DNA from 3 places in the Bacillus sp. AL-1R genome. Region 3 is predicted to be linked to each of the others. Evidence: riboswitches for the same ligand, from Rfam matches in the RefSeq annotation. Region 3 holds a riboswitch; each other region holds the start of a gene.
What was found. Region 3 has a riboswitch for S-adenosylmethionine ahead of ACSBO6_RS15240 (ABC transporter permease). Riboswitches for the same ligand answer to the same signal wherever they lie in the genome.
Positions count from the first base shown of each region.

Region 1 (7,608 bases), 1.8 Mb from region 3:
TTAGCTCCATTTGGTAGATCATCTAAGCTCTTATATTTTTTAGAATAAACTCCGATTGGCTCGATGTGGATGCCACCAGCGTTTTCAAATTTGTAACCATTTTCTTTCATTTGAGCTTCTAAGTATGGAATGTGTTGGAAATAGTTTGCATCTAATTCTTTAGAATTTAGTGCTTTATTTGGTAAAACGTAATCTTGGAATTTAACAATTTTTAAATTAATTCCTTCTTTTTCAAGGATTGGCTTAGCTTGTTCTAAAATAACTGCGTGCGGTACATTTGATGCACCAACCACTAATTCCTTATTTTTATCTTCTCCACCTTTATTACATGCTGCTAAAGATAATGCTAAAACACCTGCTCCTAATAATCCTACGATTTTTTTGAAATTCACTGTCAGTTCCTCCCTTATATGATTAAGCTCTTTTATCTATTTTTGTTGTTACTAAATCACCAATAAATTGAAGAATGAATACGATTAATAAAATAATTACTGTCGCTACAAGTGTTACTTGGTTATTTGAACGTTGGTACCCTTCCATAAATGCTAAGTTACCGAGTCCACCACCACCTACTACACCAGCCATTGCTGTATAACCAACAATTGCGATTGTAGTAACAGTTAAACCTGAAATAATTGCTGGTAATGCTTCTGGTATTAATACTTTTACGATGATTGTAAAGGTACTAGCTCCCATTGCTCTTGCAGCTTCGATTACACCTTTATCAATTTCACGTAATCCGATTTCAACCATCCTTGCATAGAATGGTGCAGCACCAATTATTAATGCTGGTAATGCAGCTTTTGCTCCAAGCATAGTGTCAAGAATAAAGATGGTAAATGGAATTAATAAAATGATTAAAATGATAAACGGTATTGAACGAAAAATATTTACAAACGCTGCTAGGATAGTATTAAAAAATTTATTTTCAAGAAGCTGATCTTTGCTAGTTAAAAATAAGAATAAACCTATTATTAGTCCAAAAATGAACGTTGCAAGTGCAGCTATTACTGTCATGAATAATGTTTCTTGAGTGGCTAAAAGCATTGCATCCCAATCAACATTCGGAAAAAGTTGTGTCATCTTATGCTACCTCCACTTCAACTTGTTTTGATTCTAAATAAGCAATTGCCTCTTTGATGTTATTTATGTCTCCAACAAGTTGAATCTTCATTGTCCCATAAGAGCCTTCAGCAGTTTGAACAATTTTCCCTTGCAGAATGTTAATCTCAATATCAAAATGCTTAACAACTTCAGAAATATGTGGCTGATCTGCTTGACCATTTTTAAAGGTAAGCTTGTAAGTATTATCCTTCCCATCACCATGAGAAATTACTTCACCTTCATCGCCTTTGATTTGCGTCACAAATTTCTTTGTAATTGCTTGTTTAGGACGAGTAAATACATCAACAACATGGCCTTCTTCTACTACACTTCCGTTTTCCATTACAGCTACTCTTTGACAGATTTTTTGAATGACATGCATTTCATGAGTAATTAGGATAATTGTAATGCCAAGCTGTTTATTTATATTAGTTAGTAAAGCTAATATTGAATCCGTTGTTTCTGGATCTAGTGCAGAAGTCGCTTCATCACATAAAAGAACATCTGGATTATTAGCAAGTGCTCTTGCAATTCCGACACGTTGCTTTTGACCTCCACTCAGTTCAGAAGGATAAGCATTTTCTCTACCTTCAAGACCAACAAGTTTAATTAATTCTTTCGCACGATTAATGCTTTCCTTTTTTGGAACTTTAGCAATTTCAAGTGGGAAAAGTATATTTTCTAATACAGTTCTTGACCACAATAAATTAAAATGCTGAAAAATCATTCCTATTTTCTGTCTTGCTTTTCTTAACTGATTAGATGAGCATTTAGAGATCGATTGACCATTAATAATAACTTCACCTGTTGTAGGTGATTCAAGTCCATTCAGCATACGTAATAACGTACTTTTCCCTGCGCCGCTATATCCGATCATGCCAAAAATTTCACCTGCTTCAATATTTAACGAAACATTTTGTACTGCGGTAACTGTGCCCTTTTTACCCTTGTATGTTTTACTTACATTATTTATTTGAATCATACACTTGTTCTCCTTTCAAAACATTCTAACAACTTTTCTTTCAATTTTTTGTAAGAAAGTACTTTTTTAGTCGCATAAAACAAAAAAACCTTTCAACTCACATGAGCAGAAAGGTTTAACATACAAAAAGTATTCCTTTCTCTCATCTCTCAAAGCATATGCTTTGCAGGAATTAGCACCATTTCAATGACGATCATTGACGGTTGCTGGGTTTCACAGGGCACAGTCCCTCCACCTCTCTCGATAAGAGTTAACTTACGATCTATTTAGTTGTTGAGTGCAATTTCTTTAACGTAAGTCCAATTCTACAAAGATAGACACAAGTTGTCAACAATTTTCTATAAGTTTTTTTTCGTTTTCAACACTCGTATATTGAAAAATGGTTTCCATAAGTAGTAATAATCGATAGTTCCCTTCAAAAGAAGCGTCATTTAGTTTTAATAAAAGCCCTAATCTTTGCAAACCTGAATTTAGATATTCCCATCCATCCTTTGAAAAACTAACTCTGAGTTGCGGAATCGAACGATCAATTACCTCAATAAAAGGAGCCTTTTTGCTTAACTTTATAAAAACTTTTTCATTCAGACAATTAATTTCTACAATCTTTTCTTCAATTGGCAAAATGATTTGTAAATATTCCTTTTTTATAAATAAGTTTCTTGCTTGTCCAACCCACTCCTTGATTTCCATAATAAACACCTCTCCCGAATTCTTTAATCTTATTTTCTCATAGATAAGAGGTGTATTCTTTATATTTCTCTCGACATTTACCTTGATAAAAATCTATATTTTAATTTTATTTCTACAACATTCAACTCATTTCCCAAGAAATATGTCTAAAATCAGGAAATAGTTTTAGCCATATAAAAAGAGTGCAACTAACAGTATGCACTCATCGTTTAATATATAAATTATATTTTTTTAACAATTCATGTAAATAAGGTACAGACTTGAAAGCGTAAATTTTTTGTTTCATTTCCCCATTTTCAAAAATAAGTAAACAAGGTACACTTTCAACTTTCCAACTTTGAGCTTCCTCCACTATTTCATTAATATTCACCTTACAGATTGGTAAATTTGGCAGAATCTCATTTACTATTTCTAGCATTTTTGACGCTACTTGGCATGTACCACACATTGCGGTATAGATATAAATAACTGTTGTCTCTTTTGATTGAACTCTTTGCATTATTTCATTCTTTGTCCATTGCTGCATAATCTTTATTCCTTTTTAATTTGTACGTAAATAATCTGTAAATACTAAAATATCCGCCCCTAATAATACACTAGCTAAATGTTGACTCGGAGCTGTTGCCACTTCTCGATAACTTCGATCAATGTACAGATGCTCTGCCTGTGGAAATTCTCTTTTTAACAGTCTTCTAAGCTTTTCACCGGCCTCATCTGCATCTACTAACACATAGATTTCTCTTAAATCTAACATTTCAGCAAGCTCATCTAGCTTTGAAGTACCAACTGTACCATTCGTACAGATAATATCAACAGGCTCCTTTATGATCGTCTGTATCTTTCTCTTATCAGTAGTACCTTCGACAATGATAACTTTTCTTTGATCTTCAATATTCACTGGGCATCACCTAATGTATAGGACTCAAAAACTTTTGACTAAAAATCTTTTGTATATAGTATATTCGATTTCCTCTTTGTTGTTTCCTTTTTTTCCCTTAATGAAAATGTCCCTTTAAATTATGTTTTATGTAAATAAGTTAAGCTTTATTACTTTTATTATACACTCAAAATAAAAAAGCGCCCAAAAGGACGCTTTTTTAGATAATTAATCTTGATTGATCATTTCTTCGTATTGACCAGCAGTCATTAACTCATCAAGTTGAGAAGCGTCTGTAGCTTCAACAACTACCATCCATGCTTTTTCGTATGGAGATTCGTTTACGAATTCAGGATTTTCATCTAGATCAGAATTTACTTCAATTACTTTACCACTGATTGGAGCATATAGTTCAGATACTGTTTTTACAGACTCAACGCTACCGAATGGCTCATTAACAGTAAGCTCATCGCCTACTTCTGGTAGTTCAACAAATACGATATCTCCAAGCTCTGATTGAGCGAAATGAGTAATACCGATATAATATTTATTACCTTCAACTTTTACCCACTCATGTTCTTCTGAATAACGTAGTTCATTTGGAATTGACATTGTGAAATCCTCCTCTGATTAATTACCTTAAATTATATAGTTATTTTATAACCAAACCTTTTCAAATACTTCTTCATTAAAACCAACTGTAGCTTTTTCTCCATCAAAAAGTAGAGGCCTTTTAATTAATTTACCATCTGAACTTAGTAGTTCTAATAGCTCGTCCTCAGTTTTTGTTGGAATAACATCCTTCAACCCAAGCTCACGATACTTAACGCCACTTGTATTAAATAATTTATTTATAGAAATTCCACTTGCTTTATAAACATCAGCAAGTAACTCCTTTGAAGGTGGATTTAATGTAATATCAATTGCTTCAACCGGAATATTATGTTCTTTAAGCCAAGAAGCGGCTTTTCGACAAGTTCCACATTTTGGATATGTATAAAAAATAATACTCATTTTAGCAACTCCTCCCAAAATCTATTTTATCACAGGGAATAAGCGAGTTAAAATAGTTCCGTTCGAAAATTCTGTAATAAGTTAGTTCCAACAACATTATAGCAATATTCATCACACTAAACCAGTAGAATATTCGTGTTTTTCGACAGTTTTATACAAAAACCGTAAATACTTTTTAAAATTAAACGTAATTTCCTAAACCATTGATTTCCCTTTAAAAGAGTACTCAACTTATACTAGTATGGCACAAGTTATGGCAAAATTATCCTTATCTATTTAAGATAAATAGAAAATATAAAGTTATTTGATTTTGTTAAGGAACCCTCGAAATAGGGCTTCAGGAAGAAAAAACTGCCAATCAACAGATCGGCAGTTTTTCTATTCTTAAACAGTATAACGTTCCTCAGCTAAAACATTTGCTGCAATTTCACGCTTCTTCGCAATGACATTAACAGGCGTATGACGTGTAAATTTACGAAGTGCTGAAGTCATCATTCTTAAAGTATCACCAGACTCTACAGCAACAAGTGTTTCCTTTGCGTGAGCTTCGATTTCATTAAATGCTTCTTGGCAGAATACCTGAGTATAAAGTAACTTTTGGTTAGATTTTTCTAAGCCTACTTTATTGATTGCTTTTTCAGTACGTAGAACTGTCGATTCCATTGCGTAAAGATTACTTACGATATCTGCAATATTTACTAGAATTTCTTGTTCATTACTTAATCCTTTACCGAATTTTTGAACTGCTAAACCTGCAATCATGATTGCGATTTTCTTCGCATTGCGAACTAAATATTTCTCTTGTTCTAAAGGAGCATCGCCAACTTCTTCAGGCATTAACATCATTAATTCTTCTTGAATTTGTTGAGCTTGTTGAAGTAATGGCAATTCTTTGCTCATTGCTTTTCGAAGGTAAGTGCTTGGTACAATTAATCGGTTAATTTCGTTTGTACCTTCAAAGATTCGGTTAATACGAGAATCACGGTAAATACGCTCAATTTCATATTCAGCCATGAAGCCATATCCACCGTGGATTTGCACTCCTTCATCAGCTACATAGTCTAATACTTCTGAACAGAAGAATTTATTTAATGAACATTCAATCGCATATTCTGCTACAGCAGCTGCTACTGCTTTTGGATCTTTTGCTTGCTCTTCCGTTAATTGACTAAAGCGATCCTCAAAAAGTCCTACTGTACGATACGCTGAACTTTCACTTGCATAAATTTTAGTAGCCATATTCGCTAATTTTTCTTGAATTAAACTAAATTTAGCAATTGGTGTTTTAAATTGTTGGCGTTGATTAGCATATGTTGCAGATAATTCTAAAGCACGTTTTGATCCACCAACTGTACCTACAGCTAATTTATAGCGACCAATATTTAAAATATTAAATGCAATAACATGACCTTTACCAATTTCACCTAATAAGTTTTCTACTGGAACTTTTACATCTTCTAAAATCAAAGTACGAGTTGAAGATGATTTAATACCCATTTTCTTTTCTTCTGGACCAGTCGAAACACCTTCATAATCTCTTTCAACGATAAATGCTGAGAAGTGCTCGCCATCAATTTTTGCATATACAATAAATACATCTGCAAAAGCAGAGTTTGTAATCCATTGTTTCTCACCATTTAAAATGTAGTGAGTTCCTTCAGCATTTAATTTAGCAACAGTTTTTGCTCCTAATGCATCTGATCCTGAACCTGGTTCAGTTAATGCATATGCTGCAAATTTCTCACCTGATGCTAAACCTGGTAAATAACGTTGCTTTTGATCATGATTTCCAAATAATACGATTGGAAGTGTACCGATTCCTACGTGTGCGCCTTGAGAAAGTGAAAATCCACCACCACGTGAAATTTTTTCAGTAATTAATGCTGAGCTAATTTTATCTAGAGCAATTCCACCATACTCTTCTGGCACATCTGCAGCTAATAAACCAAGCTCACCAGCTTGTTTTAATAATCTTACAGTCCGGTCAAATTCGTGTTGCTCTAAATATTCTAGTTCAGGTAAAACTTCATTAATTACAAAATCTTCAGTTGTTTTTGCAATTAATTTATGTTCATCTGTAAAATCCTCTGGTGTAAAAACTTTATCAAAAGTCACTTCTGTTGTTAAAAAGCTGCCGCCTTTAAGTAAGTTACCGATTGTTTTTTCCATCGTTAATTCCTCCTATTATCTATTTACTAGTTTGAAGACATGATTCTAACAATCTATTTCGTACAACTATTAAACTAATTCAAATACTCCGGCAGCACCCATTCCGCCACCAACGCACATCGTTACAATTCCGAACTGTTCCCCGCGACGTTTCATCTCATGTAATAGAGATAAAGTTAGTTTAGTACCAGTACAACCAAGTGGATGCCCTAATGCAATCGCCCCACCGTTTACATTTACACGGTCCTCATCAAGACCTAGATGACGAATAATTTGAATTGATTGAGAAGCAAAGGCTTCATTTAATTCAAATATTCCGATGTCAGATAAGCTTAATCCTGCTAATTTAAGAGCCTTTGGAATTGCTTCAACTGGTCCAATCCCCATAACCTCTGGAGCTACTCCAGCAACTGCAAAAGAACGGAATTTTAATAATGGACTTAGTCCTTGGGCTTCAGCTTTTTCGCGATCCATTACTAATACTGCTGCTGCCCCATCACTTGTTTGCGAAGAGTTTCCAGCCGTTACTGAACCTCTCACATTAAATGCTGGTCTTAATTTAGCTAATACTTCAGAAGATGTACCTTCACGAACACCCTCATCTTGAGAGAACGTAAAATTCTTTTCTTCTAATTTATTGTTTGCGTTAACTGTACGTAGCGTTACATCCACTGGTACGATTTCATCAACAAAACGCCCTTCTTTAATAGCCGCTGCTGCGCGCTGATGACTACGTACTGCAAAAGCATCTTGGTCTTCCCTTGAAATGCCA
Region 1 covers NZ_CP197469.1:524,338-531,945, reverse strand. Annotated here, with positions in the region: gene metQ (methionine ABC transporter substrate-binding lipoprotein MetQ) at 1-392, opposite strand, end outside; gene ACSBO6_RS02500 (methionine ABC transporter permease) at 415-1,083, opposite strand; gene ACSBO6_RS02495 (methionine ABC transporter ATP-binding protein) at 1,085-2,086, opposite strand; SAM riboswitch class I at 2,226-2,336, opposite strand; gene ACSBO6_RS02490 (hypothetical protein) at 2,414-2,776, opposite strand; gene ACSBO6_RS02485 (thioredoxin family protein) at 2,979-3,302, opposite strand; gene ACSBO6_RS02480 (ribonuclease M5) at 3,318-3,668, opposite strand; gene gcvH (glycine cleavage system protein GcvH) at 3,882-4,265, opposite strand; gene ACSBO6_RS02470 (arsenate reductase family protein) at 4,311-4,667, opposite strand; gene ACSBO6_RS02465 (acyl-CoA dehydrogenase FadE) at 5,052-6,836, opposite strand; gene ACSBO6_RS02460 (acetyl-CoA C-acetyltransferase) at 6,906-7,608, opposite strand, start outside.
Region 1: another riboswitch for S-adenosylmethionine. It lies ahead of ACSBO6_RS02495 (methionine ABC transporter ATP-binding protein); the one in region 3 lies ahead of ACSBO6_RS15240 (ABC transporter permease).

Region 2 (7,608 bases), 1.4 Mb from region 3:
GTTGAAATCTGTGAAGCCTAAAGCTTCCATTTCTTTTAACATACGTTTTAAGTTATTACGAGGATCTCCTTCAAATGGAGTGCCATCTGCATTGTAAATATCACAGATTAAACGTGCTACTTTTCCTTTTTCAGCAGTCCATGGGAATACTACCCAAGTGTCTAAATCAGGGAATAAATACATATCTGATTCTTCGATACGAACGAATCCTTCGATTGAAGAACCGTCAAACATCATTTTATTGTCTAAAGCTTTTTCAAGCTGACTTACTGGAATTTCAACGTTTTTGATAACCCCTAGTAAATCCGTAAATTGTAGACGTATGTACTTTACGTTTTGTTCTTTTGAAATACGGAAAATATCTTCTTTTGTAAACTTAGCCATTATAAAAGTTCCCCTTTCGTATGCAACAAACAAAATTAGTCTAACACACTTTAAAATAGAAAAGTAGAGCTAAACTACTTCCACTTTTCTATTTTTTTATTTTAAGTTTAGTGATTAGCAGTTTAAATATGTTTCTTTTTCCCATTCTGATACACGTAATCGATAAGCATCCCATTCTTCTTTTTTGTTTTGAAGGAATGAATAAAATACGTGTTTTCCTAATACCTGTTGTAGGAATTCACTGTTTTCAAGTTCTGTCACGGCTTCAAGTAAGCTTCCAGGTAATGTTTCAATACCTTCTGCTTTTCTAGTTACGTCATCCATCAAATACAGGTTTTCACTACGTTCGACTGGAGGCGTTAATTTTCTTTCAATACCATCCAAGCCTGCAGATAATAAAACAGCTAAAGCTAAATAAGGATTTGCAGATGGGTCTGGATTTCGTACTTCGATTCTTGTACCTGCACCTCTTGCAGCCGGTATTCGGATTGTACAAGTACGATTACTTTGTGACCAAGCTACGTAAACTGGTGCTTCATAGCCTGGAACTAAACGCTTATATGAGTTAACTGTTGGATTTGTAACTGAAGCATTTGCACGGGCATGTGTTAAAACACCTGCAATAAATTGTCGTGCTGTTTCAGATAATCCAATTGAATCATGCTGATCATAAAAGGCATTACCATTATCATTTCCTAGACTCATATGACAATGCATCCCTGAGCCATTTTCTCCAAAAATTGGTTTTGGCATGAATGTAGCAACTAAACCATTTTTTTCAGCAATTGTTTTAACTGTATATTTAAATAGTTGAATATTATCAGCTGTTTGTAATCCTGGTGCGTATTTCCAATCAATCTCATGTTGACCGATTGCAACTTCGTGATGTAAAGCTTCAACTTCTAACCCTAAAGCTTGAAGTGCTTTCGTAATTTCACGTCGTATTGTAACTGTTTTATCTAGGGGGGCTACATCAAAATATCCACCATTGTCATTTGGAACTAATTGATTTCCCTCCTTATTAAATAGGAAGAATTCAGGTTCAGGTCCAACATTAAACGAAGTAAATCCCTTGTCAGTCGCTTTTTCAATTGCTCGTTTAAGCACATTTCTAGGATCACCTTCAAAAGGTGTGCCATTTGGATAATGAACATCACAAATGAAGAGTCCAACTTTTTCGATTGTGTCGACTTTCCAAGTATTCAAATCTGGGTAAAGCATCATATCACTTGCTTCAATTTTTGTGAATCCGTTAATACTAGAGCCATCAAACATAGTTTCATTATTAAGTATTTTTTCAATTTGTGTGATTGGTAGTTCTAAATGTTTGAATACCCCTTCTACATCTGTAAAAAATAACTGTACAAATTCAAGACTATGTTCTTCAACACTATTTAAAATCGTTTCCTTTTTCATTTATATTTCCCCCCATATAAATATAAAAGCTAGAATAATCCGGACTTAATCAATAACTTAATGAAAGAATCGAGACATATCTCCTTGTCGTAAAGAAGTTCTACCTAACTTACCATTTTGATATAACTCTTGACGAAGCATTTTTCGAAGCTGTTCATCTGATATTGATTTTTCAACAATGACTTGTTGAACGACTGTTTCTTTGGATTTTTCTGACGATTTTAAATTGAGTACTTCTTTAATTCCTGCTAAATTTAAGCCTTGTTCTATAAAAGTTTTTATCTCTAACAATCGATCGACATCATTGAAAGAAAATAATCTACGATTTCCTTCAGTACGAGCAGGACGAATTAAATCATGCTCTTCATAATATCGAATTTGTCTTGCAGATAATTCAGTTAACGAAATGACTATTCCGATTGGGAAAAGTGGCGTTGAGCGTCTTACTTGATCATTCATAGCAATGCTCCTTTCGTTCATCTATTTGTATTTTAATTCATGTTAGATAATCTGTCAATACGATGTTAGAAAATCTAACATGAAAATATTTGTTTTTTATACTATGCAACATTAGAAAAAATTCTACTATTTTATTAAAAAAAATAATCTCCATTAGTTTGGAGATTATAACGATTTGTATTCTCTTCAATTATGATTAAACACGTACTTGTTCTTCGGTCAAACTTCTTTATTAAGTTCTTCAGTACATCTTAAGTAATTAGCACATTTTTCTTTGAAACACTTCGTTACTGTCCCTGGTTTAAGTTGATCTTTAAATTTCTCATAGCAATAACATACTTCATCAATCTGTTTTGCTCCATTCTTACGACCAAAAACTATTGGTCCGATATCAGAAGGTTTTATATTTTCTATTCTGTTATCTTCTTTGAACTGATCTAAACAAGACTTACAAATACAAGATTTTCTTACCTCTTCTTTTGGTAATTGATCAAAGATTTCTCTTGGAAAATACTCATCATTACACCAACAAGTCTTTCCACTTGAGCACTTATTCCCATTACCACACATGGGACAGAGCTTAATTGCCATTAGATCCCCTCCTCAATCATGTGCTCTTTTATAGCCTACTAACTCTGCGGATCGTGCCGAACTAATTAATTTTTTAGCTTCACACTATAAAGACTTTTATGTAGTTTTTTAGCTTAATAGATTATAAATCTATAAAATAGGCTTCATCTACACTCTTTATCTCTTTGTTTTCCCATAACCATAGAACCCCTTGTGTAGATGATAACGCTAGCCATTCTTCCTCCATTTTTTGGATACGATTTCCCCTGTGCGTACCGGGTAATGATCAGTTTCTTCGATTATATTTATTAGCTAATAGAATTTGAATTAAAAATGATTTCACTCCATCTTCAGTAGAATTTTTAAGGATTCTCTAGTTCATATTACCACAAAATGCCAGTATGCTTAATTCAGCTAAAGTACTAATTCGTTTAATTAGAACATCTTTTTCATGATTAATAGAAGGTGTGCTGAAAAAAGCCAATCCATACTGTAAAGGATTGGCCTATTTTATCTTATGTTATTCAAAGTTTTACCTATTGTTTCTTATATTAATAGAAAATTCTAGTTCACATAATCTAATAGTTCGAAACTATATAACTATTTCCTAGGGAAGAAGTGTAATCCAATCATTCTTCAACCGATTAAAATTTCCTCAATCATGCGAGGGACTTTTTCGTTGAATCAAATTAAGATTGCTCCCAACTTTTAAACGTTTCCTTATAATCGCTAGAAATAATTCCTTTTTCCGTAATAATAGCCGTTATTAATTCATTCGGTGTCACGTCAAACGCTGGGTTTAGTACATCGATGCCTTCCGGTGCAATTTGTACATTTCCGATATGTGTTACTTCAGTACGATCGCGTTGTTCGATGACAATTTCATTCCCTGATTCGATTGATAAGTCAATTGTTGATAAAGGTGCGGCTACATAAAATGGGATTTGGTAAAAGTTAGCTAAAATCGCTAATTGTAATGTACCAATTTTATTTGCAGTGTCTCCATTTGCGGTAATGCGATCTGCTCCAACAATAACGGCATCTACTTTTTTATTTTGCAATAAATAGCCGACCATATTATCAGTTAGTAATGTAACAGGGATACCACTTTGGTTCAATTCCCAAGATGTTAGTCTTGCTCCTTGAAATACTGGTCTTGTTTCTGTTGCATAAGCTGATATTTCCCAGCCTTTTTCTTTTGCTAAATGAAGTGGGGCTAAGGCTGTTCCGTATCGACTTGTTGCAATACTCCCTGCGTTGCAATGAGTTAATACTGCTGCCCCGTCATGTAGTAATGTTAAAGCATTTTCACCTATTCTCTTGCAAGTTGCCTCGTCTGCTATATGTAATTTAATCGCTTCTTCCATGATGATTAATTTAGCTTCGGCTACAGTCACTGCTTCTTTACTAGTTTTAATTAGTTTTTCAACAGCCCATGCTAAATTTACTGCCGTTGGTCTAGCACTAATTAATTCATCCGCTAATAATCGTGCTTGTTGATGAAATTCATCAATTTGTTCAGTTTCAAGTTCTCGAACACCTAAATAAAGTCCATATGCAGCTGCCAAACCAATCGCTGGTGCTCCTCTTACTTGTAATTTTACGATTGCTTCACGTACATCAATTAATGTCGTTGCATCAAAGTAGTGAATTTCAGTAGGTAATTTTGTTTGGTCTAAAATTTTTAAACTTTCACCGTTCCATTGTAATGATTCAGGTATTTGCTGTAATGTAGTCATCAATAATTACTCCAATCCGTTAAGTAAATTCCTAATATTCCTAATAGTAAATCTATTTTTTATGCAATGAACTCCGAATATTAAGACTTTTTTCTTTGCATAAATTTTTTGATGGTGTTCAAGGGAATCAAAGTCTTCAACATGAGCTAGACCGATGCTTCTTCGGATTAATTCACATCCAATAACCCCAATTGCATCTATCCAATATCCTTCCAGTTTTTCTTTAATTAGAGCTTTTTGGTTAAATGGTCTAACACTATGCTCTTCCCATAGTTGAGTAAATGTTTCATTAAACACTTTTTCGATGGTTAAAATATGATCGAAAATTTCGTCTTTTAATTCAGTACGGCTGAACAGTTGAAACAGTAAATTTGCTTGAATTTGCCCTAAATCAAATCCGATTGGTCCGACAAATGCAAATTCAGGGTCAATGACTTTTGTTTCTGTTGCAGATGCGAAAATGCTTCCCGTATGTAAATCACCATGTAATAACGCTTCTTTTTTCGATAAGAAATCTAATTTTAGTTTTGCCACCTCAAGTTGTAGATCTGCATCATTCCATAGCACTTGAATTTCGTCTGTTAATTCTTCTTCAAAACTATTTGTTTCACTATTAAAAAATGGATCTGTGAAAACAAGATTTTCTGTTATATCACATAATTCAGGATTATTAAAAAGATACTCTAACTCTTTTTTCTTAGCAGGTGAAGCTCCGAAATCTGAAGTGTAAAATAATGATTTTGCTAGAAATTCTCCGATATGTTCAGCTAAAAACGGATAGCTTTTCTTCTCAATAAGTCCTTTTCGTAAAATTTGCAAGTGTGAAAGATCTTCCATTACAGTTACAGCTTGCTCTTCATCATGCGCTAAAATTTTTGGTGCATGCAATGGGATTAACTCATTGTATATTTTTGTCGCATTACTTTCGATCGTAGCTCGCTTTAAAGTAAGTGGCCAGCTTTCACCGACAACTTTTGCATATGGTAGAGCCTGCTTTATAATTAACCCTTTCTCGCTTCCTAATGGTTTAACTCTAAACACTAAATTTAAATTTCCATCCCCGATTTCTATACTTTCACAACGTTCATTTTTAAAATAGCCAAGTTTTTGTAAATAAGTAATCGCAGTTTGTTCTGTTAAAGGTCTATATTCTTTTCGTTCAATAACAGTCACTAAATTCATCCCCTTTGAATTTTGCAAAATAAAAAGCCTCTTTTCCGAGACGAAAAGAGGCAATACTAATTGGCTTTCGTCTCTTATCTACCAGAAAATTTCTTTTCTGTTGGAATTAGCACCGTGCCTTACTGAGCATTTAAGCTCAAGGCGTAAATAATACGCCCCATTTCACAATGGTATTACGGTCGGTTGCTGGGCATCGTCGGGCCAAATCCCTCCGCCTACTCGAAATAAGAGTTCGCATATTTGATTTTATAATCGTATTTTAGTTTATACATTTTTAATTTGTCAATTACTTTTTTGAAACTTTTTGTAAATTTCTTCTTTTCTGTCTTCAAAAATAGGGATTGTACCTCGTATTTCGTCTACTTTTTTCGGATCAATTTCACCAAAAACAATTTCTTCATTCACGCTACCTTTGGAAATTACTTCACCCCAAGGGTCAATAATCATAGATCCTCCACCAAATGTGTTCGCTAAATCTTTCCCTACCCGATTACACGCAACAACATAACACTGATTTTCGATTGCTCTTGCTTTTAATAAAATTTCCCAATGATTCATTCTTTGAATTGGCCATTCGGCAACGAAAAATAAAACTTTTGCACCTTTTTGCGAATGAGCGCCAATCCATTCTGGAAAACGCAAATCATAGCAAACAAAACCTGCAGCCGTTAATCCATCGATTTCAAACAGACCATCTGTTTTTCCTGATTGAAGATAGTGATGCTCGTTCATTAACTGGAATAAATGAACTTTGTCATACGATTTTACAACCTCGCCAGTATTGTTAATCACAATTAACGTATTCGTAACACCATTTTCTCTAGCAATAGGGAACGAACCAGCAATCAATAGTACATTATTCGATTTTGCAATGGACTGAAGTTCAGAAATAATTGCTTCTTGTTCACCTGTGTGCAAGTCAATTTCTTTTAGACAATAGCCCGTTGTCCATAGCTCAGGTAATACGATTACACGAATATTTTCTTTCAGTGCCTCGTTTATTTGCGTTCTTATTTTCTCTAAATTAGCCTTTGATTCTCCTAAAATAACGTCACATTGAATACACGCAATTTTAATCACAATTTATTCACCCTATTCTAAATTTTATAGACATTTTTACATCGAGCATATATGATGGTGAAAGTTATTGCAACAGTCGTTCATGAAAATCATTCGATTAAGAAACGATTTATTAAATTAATTTTATTATATTTTTGGAGTGATACACTTGAATCATAGTAAACTATTAAACAATTTACCAAAACAATTTTTTGCATCACTAGTTCAAAAAGTGAATCAGTCAATCGGTAATGGTCATGATGTCATTAATCTTGGTCAAGGAAATCCAGATCAACCTACACCTGACCATATTATTAAAGCACTACAAAAATCTGTTGAAAACCCTTTAACTCATCGTTATTCTCCGTTTAGAGGATTGAGCTCTTTAAAAAAAGCTGTTGTCGAATTTTACAAACGAGAGTATGATGTTGATTTAGACCCAGAGGAAGAAGTAGCCATATTATTCGGTGGTAAAGCTGGATTAGTTGAGCTACCACTTTGTTTATGTGACCCAGGAGATACAATTTTAGTACCTGACCCAGGCTACCCAGACTATTTATCTGGTATATCCCTTTCCAAAACAGTACCATACATGCTCCCATTACTTGAGCAAAATCAATTTTTACCAGATTATCAATTAATTCCTCATGATGTTTTGGATGCTAGTAAAATATTATTTATCAATTATCCAAATAATCCAACAGGTGCTATAGCAACAGAAGAATTTTTTAAAGAAACAGTTGAGCTTGCAAAAAATAATAATATTACAGTTTGTCATGATTTTGCATATGGTGCATTT
Region 2 covers NZ_CP197469.1:1,819,090-1,826,697, reverse strand. Annotated here, with positions in the region: gene glnA (type I glutamate--ammonia ligase) at 1-384, opposite strand, end outside; gene ACSBO6_RS08605 (glutamine synthetase family protein) at 499-1,800, opposite strand; gene ACSBO6_RS08600 (MerR family transcriptional regulator) at 1,858-2,259, opposite strand; gene ACSBO6_RS08595 (cysteine-rich CWC family protein) at 2,479-2,850, opposite strand; gene ACSBO6_RS08590 (hypothetical protein) at 2,972-3,085, opposite strand; gene mtnA (S-methyl-5-thioribose-1-phosphate isomerase) at 3,519-4,568, opposite strand; gene mtnK (S-methyl-5-thioribose kinase) at 4,575-5,741, opposite strand; SAM riboswitch class I at 5,822-5,981, opposite strand; gene ACSBO6_RS08575 (carbon-nitrogen family hydrolase) at 6,033-6,827, opposite strand; gene ACSBO6_RS08570 (pyridoxal phosphate-dependent aminotransferase) at 6,973-7,608, shown strand, end outside.
Region 2: another riboswitch for S-adenosylmethionine. It lies ahead of mtnK (S-methyl-5-thioribose kinase); the one in region 3 lies ahead of ACSBO6_RS15240 (ABC transporter permease).

Region 3 (7,608 bases):
TCCTCAGCACCTTTAATGTAATAAAAGCTTGAAGGATCATAAGCCGCAGTTTTTGGATTTAAAACTCTTTTCCATGCATATTCAAAATCATTCGCTGTTAAATCATCACCATTAGACCATTTAAGTCCGTCTCGGATTGTAAAAGTATATGTTTTTCCATCTTTGGAAACATCCACGTTACTCGCTACACCTTTTACTACATTGCCTTTCTTATCATAGCGATACAAACCTTCGTATAAGTTATCAATAACCCAGAAAGACGTTGTATCAGATGCAAAGGCAGGGTCTAACGTATAAGGTTCACCTGCTAGGTTCGTTACGATTTCTTGTTTAATATCGTTTCCTTTTTCCTCTGTACTACTAGTAGAATTGCTACCACATCCAGCTAATCCTAGTATAAATATCAATATTGAAATAAGAATGAATGCATTTTTCTTCAATTAGATAACCTCCAATTTGTTTAAAATAAATGACATGAAACCCAATGGTTTTTGCTAGCTTCTTTCCACTCAGGTACTTTATCAGCACAAATATCCATTGCCATTGGACATCTAGTTCTAAAAGGGCATCCTGTAGGGGGATTTAATGGGCTCGGTGGGTCTCCAGAAAGGACGATGCGTTCTTTTGTCCCCCTTAATTTTGGTTCAGACACTGGAATCGCCGATAAAAGTGCTTTAGTGTACGGATGAAGCGGTTCCCTAAATAATGCCGTACTTTCTGCCAATTCCATCATTTTTCCTAAATAGATCACACCGATTCGATCACTAATGTGCTTAACCATTGCAAGATCATGTGCAATAAATAAGTAAGTTAATTGCTCGTTTTTTTGTAAATCCTTTAGTAAATTAATAACTTGAGCTTGAACTGATACATCTAATGCAGAAATGGCTTCATCAGCAACGATAAACGATGGTTTTAGAGCCAATGCTCTAGCGATTCCAATTCTTTGTCGTTGACCTCCACTAAATTCATGTGGATACCGATCTGCATGCTCCCTATGTAAACCAACCTGTTCAAGCAGTTCATATACTCTTTCTTTTCTCTCTTTTCCTTTTAATAATTTATAAGCATCAATCCCTTCTGCGATTATATCTACAACCTTCATCCTTGGGTTAAGAGAACTATTCGGATCTTGAAAAATCATTTGAACTTGTCTGTTAAACTCTTTTTTACCTTTAGAATCCAATTCTGATAGTTTTTTTCCTTCAAACAAGACATTGCCTGTAGTTGCTTCATATAGACCGACAACAGTCCGTCCGAGTGTGGATTTACCACTTCCACTTTCTCCAACAAGCCCAAGCGTTTCTCCCTTTTTTATTCCAAATGATATTCCATCAACCGATTTAACGGTTTTCTTTGGCCCTACTTTAAAATGTTTTTTAATATCACATACCTCTAGTACATACTCAGACAATATTTTCACTCCTTACACCAGTGAGTTCTTTCTGTTTAAATGCTCTTGGATCGTTTAACCAACAACTGACATGATGAGACTCTGTAATTGATTCAGTTTTTGGCATATGTTCCACACAAACTTCCATTGTATAAGGACATCTCTGCGCAAAAGGACATCCTTTTGGCGGTGAAAATAAATCCGGAGGTGCTCCCTCAATTGGTAATAGCCTTTCTGTTTCTTCTATTTCAAGTCTAGGAACAGATTGGAGTAAGCCTAATGTGTATGGATGTATTGGTTTTTCGAAAATCTCATTTACTGTTCCACTTTCAATCACTTTTCCTGCATACATCACTGCAACTCGGTCTGCTACTTCTGCAACTACACCCAAATCATGGGTTATGAGAATAATAGAAGTGTTCCTCTTTGTTTGGATGGTCTTTAACATATCTAAAATTTGTGCCTGTATCGTTACATCAAGTGCGGTCGTCGGTTCATCTGCAATGATTAATTCAGGATCACAAGCTAAAGCCATAGCGATTACTACACGCTGCCTCATACCACCACTAAACTCATGTGGATACTCGGAATAACGGTTAAACGGATCTGGAATACCAACTTGTTGTAGCAACTCGATCGTTTTTTGTTTGGCCTCCTTTTTCGATAGATTTTTATGCTTTATTAACACTTCGTCTATTTGTCTACCAATCTTCATTGTTGGATTTAATGCAGACATAGGGTCCTGAAAAATCATCCCTATTTCAGATCCTCTTATTCTTTGATATTCCTTTTTTGAAAAATTGATTAAGTCTTTTCCTTTAAAGGAAATTTCGCCTTCTTTTATGCTTCCAGCAGTTTTTGGAATCATCCCCATAACAGATTGTGCTGTTACACTTTTTCCACATCCACTTTCACCTACAATGGCTAAAATTTCTCCACGATCGACATGGAATGAAACACCTCTTACAGCTTTAATCTCTCCACCATTTGTACGAAAAGAGACATGTAAATCATTAACCTTTAATAAATAATTCACTGTTTATCCCTCCTTACTTATTCGACTTAGGATCCAATGCATCTTGTAATCCATCACCAAAAGCATTAAAAGCAAACATCGTTAATGAAATCATTAAACCTGGGAAAAACAATCTCCACCACTGTCCACTTAAAATAACTCCCAATGAATCGTTTGCCATTGTACCCCAGCTTGCTGACGGGGCCTGTACCCCTAATCCTAGAAAACTTAAAAAAGATTCAGCAAATATAGCGTGAGGAATCGTAAAGGTTAAATTTACAATAATAATTCCCATCATATTCGGAATAAGATGTTTTAAAATTATATTCCAATGTGATGTACCAAGCTTTTGTGCAGCGAGTATAAATTCTTGTTGTTTTAATTGTAGGACCTGTCCTCTAACGATTCTTGCCATTCCTACCCAGCCTGTGATTGATAACGCTAAAATTATCGTACCTAGTCCTGGCTTCATAATAACCATTAAGAGGATTACAACTAGTAAATACGGTATCCCATAAAGAATTTCCACAATTCTCATTAAAACACTATCGATTCGATCTCCTATTTTACCTCTGCCAACCATATAGCCTGAAATTCCCCCTACAAATACTCCAATCAATAAATCGATTAAAGCTGCAGAGAATCCGATAATGAGTGATATTCTAGCACCAGCCCAAGTTCTTGCCCAAACATCCCTACCTAAATCATCCGTTCCAAACCAATGTTTGCTTGATAAAGATAAATTGCCTTGAGTTAAAGATTGTTTACTTGGACTATACGGAACCATATGTGGTCCTACAATTGAAAGGATAATAATGAGTGTAAGTAAAATAAATCCAACTACTGCAAGTTTATTTTTAGCTATCTTTCTAAAAATCTCATTCGCATAGGTTTCCTGGGGTCTTGAAATATTTTGTTTCTGTATAGTCGACCGATCGATCTTGCGAAAGAGAGTGTCGAGATTCGTTTCGGGTTGATTCATTATGATTCATCTCCCTTTCCAAATTTTATTCGTGGATCAATCAAACGATAGGATAAATCGATTACAAATAACGTACCGATCAATATAAAACTATAAAAAATAGTAGTACCTAATATAACTGGGTAATCTCGATTGAAAATGCTATCTACAAAATATTTACCAAGACCTGGGATGGCAAATATCTTCTCAATTACAAAAGTTCCAGTAATGACAGCTGCAAATAAGGGACCAATAAAAGAAATAACTGGAATTAACGCGTTTCGTATACCATGCTTTATGACAATCTCAAATGTTGAAAGACCCTTAGCTTCTGCAGTTTTAATGAAATTCTGACTTAAAATCTCGATCATACTAGTACGGACAAATCTAGTAATTATTGCGATTGGACCTACCGTTAAAGCGATTGTCGGTAAGATAGAATGACTCCAGGTCCCCCAAGATGCTACTGGTAAGAGTCCCCATTGAACACTAATATATTTTATTAATAATGGAGCTAATATAAAGCTAGGAACCGAAATTCCAATGATTGCTATAAACATTGATAAATAATCAAGTAACCTATTATGCCTTAACGCTGCAATCGTTCCTAATCCAATACCAACCACGCAAGCTATTAACAATGCTTGAATTCCTAACAATGCTGATGGTCCAAATCCCTCTGCAATTAATGTGTTTACCCCTCTCGATTTCGATTGAATAGATGGACCAAAATCAAAATGTAATAAATCTTTAAGATATAGTAAGTATTGAACATATAGCGGTTCATCTAAATTGTATTTAGCCCGCATATTCCTAACAATTTCCTCAGGTAATGATTTTGCATCCGATGCAAATGGATCACCAGGAATAAGATGCATAATGATAAAAGTAAGCGTGATAATAATCCAAATCGTGAGGATCATAGTTGTTAATCTTTTAAATAAAAATCTCATTTTCAGTATCTTCCCCCTTTTAAAAACTGGTTTATATGTAGAACACCTAATTTGGTGGCAACAACAAATGAAAATATAAAAACCATATTAAACACATAAGAATACTTGGTTATATAATCAAAAAATTTCCAACACTTCTTCTTTAAGCTCCACATTCATAAGATTTATTCTTAAAAACCTCTCAACACAGACAAGTTGAGAGGTTTTTACTAACTCTACTTATCTTTGGGATCTCCCTTGGAATTGGCACGGTATTACAAAGAACCCGCTGCCGAGGTTTCATAGGGCCAGTCCCTCCACCTCTCTGGATAAGAAATTTTATTTTGTTTTAAAGATGAAAAAAATCCCCTTCTAAGATAGAAGAGGACTTGTTTTTCATCTACTCTTCTTATCTTTTCAGGGCTATACCCTGATGGAATTAGCACAGTGTTCATATAGAACCCGCTGCTGAGGTATCATAGGGCCAAGTCCCTCCACCTCTCTGGATAAGAATTATTTGGTATGTACTTTATAAATTGATTGAACCAAGATTAACCGATATAAAAATTCGCGTCAACCCATTTGCTAAATGTTCGATTTTTCAGTATTTTTTGGGAATTAATTCCAAATTATTGTAGAAAACCTTGTTACTCCAAACAATATAATTTATTATCAAATCTAACAAGTAACAATACTTTAGCCATTTACCTTATATATTTATCTTGATTCTTTCTATTAAAACCTTAAATACAACAAATTAACGATTAAAACCAAATCGGTAATTATTATATTAAAAAATTAATTTTGTTTTTTAATTGTTGTAAAAAAACAATTAAATCAATTCACCTATTCTCTTTCATATTCCATTTCAATCTACTCTTTTAATTTATTCTCAGTATTTTTGCGCTTTTATATAACATTCTAAATAAAATAAAAAACAACATATTTTTATTGTTAATCGATAAATAATATAATAAATTCATCTTGTTATTAAAAAAGTGAGGTATATAATATGAATGGTAAAAGAGGTTCAACTACATTCTTAAAAGCAATTATTTTTCTTGTTGGAATTGCAGTGCTTGCTTTATGTATATTTTTGGTCCCAAATATTGCGAATTTCGTATCTAAATTGTATCCAAATATGACTGCAATAAAATATCTCGTTTTCCTCGTAATGTATGGAGCTGCTGTACCTTTTTATTTTGCTCTCTATCAGGCTTTCAATCTTTTACGCTATATTGACGACAACACAGCATTCTCCGAAATTTCTGTAAAGGCGTTAAAGAACATAAAGTACTGTGCGATTGCAATTAGTAGTATCTATTTATTAGGAATGCCACTCATTCATTTTATAGGGAGAAAAGTTGACCCTCCCATCGGTTTATTGGGACTAATTATCATATTTGCTTCGTTAGTTATCGCCGTTTTTGCTGCGATCCTCCAACAGCTTCTACAAGAAGCGATTAACATAAAATCAGAAAATGATTTAACGGTCTGAGGTGGATGGTATGGCAATAATTATTAATATTGATGTGATGTTAGCAAAACGCAAAATGAGCGTAACAGAACTTTCAGAAAGAGTTGGAATTACGATGGCGAATCTTTCCATTCTGAAAAATGGTAAAGCAAAAGCGGTTCGTTTCTCAACATTAGAAGCAATCTGTAAGACATTGGATTGTCAACCAGGTGATATTTTAGAGTACAAAGTTGACGAAGATACTCCGTAAAAGTAGACAATAATTTAGGGATAGCTTACTTGCTATCCCTTCTTTCTTTAGGAACATTCAAAGATGCTATATTTCTAATATTACTGCTATTTCTTTACCAAATCGATCGCCATGATCAATAAATCCAAGACTTGAATATAAATTATGTGCTCCTAAGTTTTCAGGATGATATCCTACAACAATTCTTTTGGCATTTGTTAGTTTAATCATTTCCTCGATCATTAACTGAGTTGCAATTTTACCAAGTCCTTTTTGTTGAAAATTCTTATCTATCATTATTCTATAAATCCAATATCCATCTAGCTCTTCTTTAGTAGTATTAAACATTAAAAATCCAACCGCCCTACCTTCAAAATAAATAGCATATGGCTTTAGTGAAGTTTCAAATTTCGATTGAGCAATCGAGATTGCATTCGGCTCGATGTGACTTTTTTGATTTTCAGATACCTCTAAGAGACAGCATTCATACCAATTTTCTGCATTTAGTTCCACAAGTTCTACATTTCTTTCCTGCATAGTTTCTCCTTTGTTAAAATCATTTGAGCTTATTTGCCCTATCAATAATTTTAACAAATTTTACCAATATTAATTTAGGCCGTTTATCCTAATTCGACCATTCAATTTATAGATAATAGACAAAAAAATAACCTCTCATCATTGAGTGGCTATTTCTTTCACGATTTCGATAAATTTTTTACTTATAATTGAAAGCTTTTTGTTTTTTGGATAGATTACCCATAAATCCTTCAAAACGTGTTCATTATTTTCTATGTAAGGAATAGATTTTAAGATTCCACTTCGAATGTATGGATGTAATTTAGCGCCTGACTCAGTAGAATAGACAAATACATTATGCTCTTTAACAGTCTCTGTAAGAATATTCATACTGTTTGTTGTTAATCTAATTTTATTTTTATTTTCTTTAATTAACTTAGAATAATAATAATCAGAATAGATTGAATAGCATGCTGTATCCATTTCGAATACATCAGCTTTGGTTACGTAGTCAAGATGATAGAGTGGGGAGTTTTTTCCTACAACAACGTGAATACAATCAGTCCGGATTAATTCATAGTTAATATTTTTTTCACCTTTTAGTATCTCTAAATCTTGAGGGAAAAAGCAAAAATCATATTCAGTATGTTTTATTGTTTCCATTATTTGCGGTGGATCTTTTTCTACGATTTCAATCGTTACATTGGCATGTTCTTCTTTAATTCTGTTCAATGCTCTTTGAAGTACATCTGCAAAAGTAGGCGCAGCGACTATTTTCAAATGAATCTTTTTATTATTTTTGTAATCATATATCTCTTCATTTAACTTACTAATAATTTCTAACACTTCACTAGCTCTATTTATTAAAATCTTTCCTTCTTCTGTTGGAAATGTTCCTTTTCTAGAACGGTTAAAAATACATATTCCCATTTCATGCTCTAATTGGGAAATCGATTGACTTAGTCCTGAACTTGTAATATGCAATTTTTCCGCAGCTTTAATGATTGATTTCTCGCTTGCAACTTTCACGATGTATTCCATTTGCTCGAAATTCATAACTTCTCCTCAAATAAGAGTGTACACAC
Region 3 covers NZ_CP197469.1:3,169,126-3,176,733, forward strand. Annotated here, with positions in the region: gene ACSBO6_RS15220 (peptide ABC transporter substrate-binding protein) at 1-440, opposite strand, end outside; gene ACSBO6_RS15225 (ABC transporter ATP-binding protein) at 461-1,414, opposite strand; gene ACSBO6_RS15230 (ABC transporter ATP-binding protein) at 1,407-2,429, opposite strand; gene ACSBO6_RS15235 (ABC transporter permease) at 2,443-3,390, opposite strand; gene ACSBO6_RS15240 (ABC transporter permease) at 3,390-4,322, opposite strand; SAM riboswitch class I at 4,539-4,637, opposite strand; SAM riboswitch class I at 4,708-4,814, opposite strand; gene ACSBO6_RS15245 (DUF2975 domain-containing protein) at 5,314-5,799, shown strand; gene ACSBO6_RS15250 (helix-turn-helix domain-containing protein) at 5,810-6,028, shown strand; gene ACSBO6_RS15255 (GNAT family N-acetyltransferase) at 6,095-6,544, opposite strand; gene ACSBO6_RS15260 (LysR family transcriptional regulator) at 6,683-7,579, opposite strand.